Regions from separate parts of the Streptomyces sp. NPDC053665 genome, predicted to be linked through region 2. Evidence: predicted binding sites of a transcription regulator. Region 2 holds the regulator's gene; the other holds the start of a gene.
The links. The regulator HspR, encoded in region 2, represses chaperone genes until heat shock. The targets are predictions, from matches to a motif close to TTGAGNNNNNNNNNCTCAA.
Positions count from the first base shown of each region.

Region 1: the regulator HspR is predicted to act here: its motif matches at 1,198-1,216, upstream of lon (endopeptidase La).

Region 1 covers NZ_JBVJKK010000003.1:792,857-795,303, reverse strand. The annotation lists gene lon (endopeptidase La) at 1-1,175, opposite strand, end outside; gene ACZ6ZN_RS16590 (GNAT family N-acetyltransferase) at 1,350-2,009, shown strand; gene ACZ6ZN_RS16585 (rhomboid-like protein) at 2,000-2,447, opposite strand, start outside.
Region 2 covers NZ_JBVJKK010000005.1:431,546-433,992, forward strand. The annotation lists gene dnaJ (molecular chaperone DnaJ) at 1-1,066, shown strand, start outside; gene ACZ6ZN_RS22050 (heat shock protein transcriptional repressor HspR) at 1,072-1,524, shown strand; gene ACZ6ZN_RS22055 (sugar ABC transporter substrate-binding protein) at 1,806-2,447, shown strand, end outside.

The DNA.
Region 1 (2,447 bases), on a different contig from region 2:
ACGCGGACGAACTTGCGGCCCATCGCGTGGGCGACGGACTCGCCGAGGGAGGTCTTGCCGACGCCGGGCGGCCCGACCAGCGCGAGCACGGCACCGCCGCGCCGTCCGCCGATGACGCCCAGCCCCCGGTCGTCGCGCCGTTTGCGCACCGCCAGGTACTCGGTGATGCGCTCCTTGACGTCCTCCAGGCCGGAGTGCTCGGCGTCCAGCACGGCCTTGGCGCCCTGGATGTCGTAGGCGTCCTCGGTGCGCTCGTTCCACGGCATCTCCAGGACCGTGTCGAGCCAGGTGCGGATCCAGGAGCCCTCGGGCGACTGGTCGGAGGAGCGCTCCAGCTTGTCGACCTCCTTCAGGGCGGCCTCGCGGACCTTCTCGGGCAGGTCGGCGGCCTCCACGCGGGCGCGGTAGTCGTCGGACTCCTCGCCCTCCTGCTCGCCGTTGAGCTCGCGCAGCTCCTTGCGCACGGCGTCCAGCTGGCGCCGCAGCAGGAACTCGCGCTGCTGCTTGTCGACGCCCTCCTGGACGTCCTTGGCGATGGTCTCGGCCACGTCCTGCTCGGCGAGGTGGTCGCGCAGCTGCTGGGTGGCGAGCTTGAGCCGGGCCACCGGGTCGGTGGTCTCCAGCAGTTCGACCTTCTGGTCGGTGGTCAGGAACGGCGAGTAGCCGGAGTTGTCGGCCAGCGCCGAGACGTCGTCGATGGCCTGGACCCGGTCGACGACCTGCCAGGCACCGCGCTTGCGCAGCCAGGCGGTGGCGAGGGCCTTGTACTCCTTGACCAGCTCGGCGACCTGCCCGGGCAGCGGCTCGGGGACGGTCTCGTCGACGCTGGTGCCCTCGACCCAGAGGGCCGCGCCGGGACCCGTGGTTCCCGCACCGATCCTCACGCGCCCCCGGCCGCGGATCAGCGCGCCCGGATCGCCGTCGGCCAGCCGGCCCACCTGTTCGACGGTGCCGAGCACACCGGTGTTCGCGTAGGTCCCGTCGATGCGCGGCACCAGGAGTACCCGGGGCTTCCCGGGTGTTGTGCGGGCGGCGGCCTGAGCGGCTTCCACCGCCGCGCGGACCTCGGAGTCGCTCAGGTCCAGCGGGACCACCATGCCGGGCAGCACGACCTCGTCGTCGAGCGGCAGCACGGGCAGGGTGAGCGGTGTGAACGCCGTGGACTCAGCAGCCATGATCTCCCCTTCGGCAGTCAAGTTGAGCTATGCCGACTCAATGCTCGGGGGCGGCCGAATGTTCCCCGGCCCCTGTTCGCTGTCAGCGATCACCTCTCACGCGCCGGAACGCAGAGCCCCTAAGCTGCGGTGAGTAATAGACGTAAACCGCTTTCGGTCGTTACAGGGGGATGCGTGGACGAGACCGTGCAGGCGTGGGTGGAGGGATGGGTCGTGTCGCGCGGGGCGGCCCCGCCCGTGGCCGAGCCGTGGGGCTGGACGATCGACGTGGGCCTGATCGGGCACGCCACCCGGCACGTCCTCGGCACCACGGGCGACGCCCTGGACGAGACGACGGTCCGCAAGGTGGCCGGCGGGGTCACCGGGCACGGCGTGTGGCTCAAGGCGTTCCGGGACCCGGCGGTGGTCTCTGGCTGGCTCGGCCCCGGCTGGTGGATCGATCCGGAGACCGGCTGGCTGATGACCTTGCCGCTGACGGAGGACGACGTCCCGGAGGTTCCCGACGGCTACCGGCTGCGCACCTGGTCGCGCGACGGGGTGACGCGGCTGATGGTGGCCGCGCCCGACGGGTCCCTCGCGGCGCGCGGCCAGATCACGCCGACGGGCGGCACCGCCGTCGCCGACCGGATCGAGACGGCGGCCGCACACCGCCGCAAGGGACTCGGCAGCCTGGTGGTGCGGACGTTGCAGCAGGTCGCGTACCGGCAGGGCGCGCGCACCGGCGTCCTGGCGGGCACACCCGCGGGGCGCGCTCTCTACGAGGCCCTGGGCTGGCAGGTGGTGGCCCCGCTGACCAGCGCCCGGTACGGCCCGCCGCCCGCCGCTCAGCCCTGAGGCGCCGCCCGCCGGGCACCAGCCTCCTGCCGGGCACCCGGAGGAAGCCGCCGGGCCGCGCGCCACCGGCGCACCTGCGGCCAGAGCGCGATCCCGACCACCAGGGCGATCAGATGCCCCCACGCGGTCACGGGGTCGGTGAGGGCGAGCAGGTCCCGCACGAGCACCGCGCCCAGGGCGGCCGGCGACAGCACCCGCAGCCACGGCGGCAGCAGTCCGGCCAGGGCGCCGCAGACCGCCGCGACACCGAAGCTCACGCCGAAGTCCATGCGGTGCAGGGAGGATGCCGGGAGGTCCCCGGCCAGCACTGCGAGGCCCACCGGCACCTCGGTCGCCAGGGTGGCCAGGACATGGCCGAGCAGGAAGACGCCGGCCGTGCGCAGCCCGCCGATCCGCCGCTCCAGCGCGGTCAGCACCAGCACGAAGCCGACGGCGAAC
Region 2 (2,447 bases):
CCCGGACGCCAACAAGGGGAACGTCAAGGCGGAGGAGCGCTTCAAGGAGATCTCCGAGGCCAACGACATCCTCGGCGACCCCAAGAAGCGCAAGGAGTACGACGAGGCACGCGCCCTCTGCGGCAACGGCGGGTTCCGCCCGGGGCCGGGCGCGGGCGGCGGCTCCTTCAACTTCGACCTGGGCGACCTCTTCGGGGGCGCCCAGGGCGGGCAGGGCGCCGGCGGGTTCGGCGGCGGACTCGGTGACGTCTTCGGGGGCCTGTTCAACCGCGGCGGCGCCGGCCCGGGCACGCGGACGCAGCCCAGGCGCGGCCAGGACATCGAGTCCGAGGTGACCCTCACCTTCACGGAGGCGATCGAGGGCGCGACCGTCCCGCTGCGGATGTCCTCGCAGTCGCCCTGCAAGGCCTGTTCGGGCACCGGCGACAAGAACGGCACACCGCGCGTGTGCCCGACCTGCGTCGGCACCGGGCAGGTCGCCCGGGGCAGCGGCGGCGGGTTCTCCCTCACCGACCCCTGCCCCGACTGCAAGGGCCGCGGCCTGATCGCCGAGACCCCCTGCGACGTCTGCAAGGGCAGCGGCCGGGCCAAGTCCTCGCGGACGATGCAGGTGCGCATCCCCGCGGGCGTCAGCGACGGCCAGCGGATCCGGCTGCGCGGCAAGGGCGCGCCGGGCGAGCGCGGTGGTCCGGCGGGCGACCTGTACGTGGTCGTGCACGTCGACTCCCACCCGGTGTTCGGCCGCAAGGACGACAACCTCACCGTCACCGTCCCGGTCACCTTCACCGAGGCGGCCCTCGGCGGCGAGGTCCGGGTGCCGACGCTGGGTGGCCCGCCCGTCACGCTCAAGCTGCCCCCCGGCACGCCGAACGGCCGTACGATGCGCGCCCGGGGCAAGGGCGCGGTCCGCAAGGACGGCACCCGCGGCGACCTCCTGGTCACCGTCGAGGTGAGTGTCCCGAAGGACCTGACGGGGAAGGCTCGTGACGCGCTCGAGGCGTATCGCGAGGCGACCGCGGACGAGGATCCGCGGGCGGAGCTGTTCCAGGCCGCGAAGGGAGCATGAGGCAGATGGACGGTCGTCGACGCAACCCGTATGAACTGACCGAGGAGACCCCGGTCTACGTCATCTCGGTGGCGGCCCAGCTGTCCGGCCTGCACCCGCAGACCCTGCGCCAGTACGACCGGCTCGGCCTGGTCTCCCCGGACCGTACGGCCGGCCGGGGCCGGCGCTACTCGGCCCGCGACATCCAACTGCTCCGGCAGGTGCAGCAGTTGTCGCAGGACGAGGGCATCAACCTGGCCGGAATCAAGCGCATCATCGAACTGGAGAACCAGGTCGCCGCGCTCCAGGCCCGGGTCGCCGAGATGCAGGACGCGCTCGACGGCGCGGCGGCGGCCATGCGCCAGCGCGAGGCGGCGGTGCACGCCTCCTACCGCCGTGACCTGGTGCCGTACCAGGAGGTGCAGCAGACCAGCGCCCTGGTGGTGTGGCGGCCGAAGCGGCAGCAGCAGACCGACTGAGGCGGCCGCGCCCGCGAAAGCACCGCGGAGGGACCGGGAGTTGACTCCCGGTCCCTTTCGCGCGTCTTGAGACGGTTTCGCCCCGCCTCCTGTCGATGACCGTGTGGTGCAGAGCACTTGGAGATGATTCCGCAGAGTCTTCACAACTGCTGCGGAGCGTGGTGTTGCCATCTCGTTAAGTGGTTCCGCTTGACGCTGGGGGCGCGTCGGCGTTGGCTTTTCAGTCACATGGGCCACAAAGCTGTGCCCACGTCCGAATCACACGCGAAGTGAGCTTCCCGATGCGTCGTATCGCCATATCCGTGGCAGCCGCCACGATGTCCGTCACGCTGGCCGGTTGCGGCGTGCTCAACGCGAGCGGGAGCAGTGACGACGCGAGCCCGGCCAAGGGCGACGACATCACCGTGGGCCTGCTGCTGCCGGAGAAGGCGAACACCCGGTACGAGAACTTCGACTACCCCATCATCAAGCGCAAGGTCGAGTCCCTCACCAACGACAAGGGCCGCGTCGAGTACGCGAACGCCGAGGCCAGCGCGGACAAGCAGGCCGGCCAGCTGCAGCAGATGATCGACGACCGGGTCGACGTGATCCTGTTGGACGCGGTGGACTCGCATGCCATCGCGAGTGGCGTGAAGAAGGCCAAGGAGGCCGGCATTCCGGTCATCGCCTACGACCGGCTGGCCGAGGGCCCGATCGACGCGTACATCTCCTTCGACAACGAACTCGTGGGCGAGGTGCAGGGGCGCACCCTGCTGGAGGCCATCGGCGAGGACGTGAGCGTGTCCGACAAGATCGTGATGATGAACGGCTCGCCGACGGACCCGAACGCCAAGCAGTTCAAGGCCGGTGCCCTGTCCGAGCTGAACGGCAAGGTCACGATCGCGAAGTCCTACGACACCACGGACTGGAAGCCGGAGAACGCC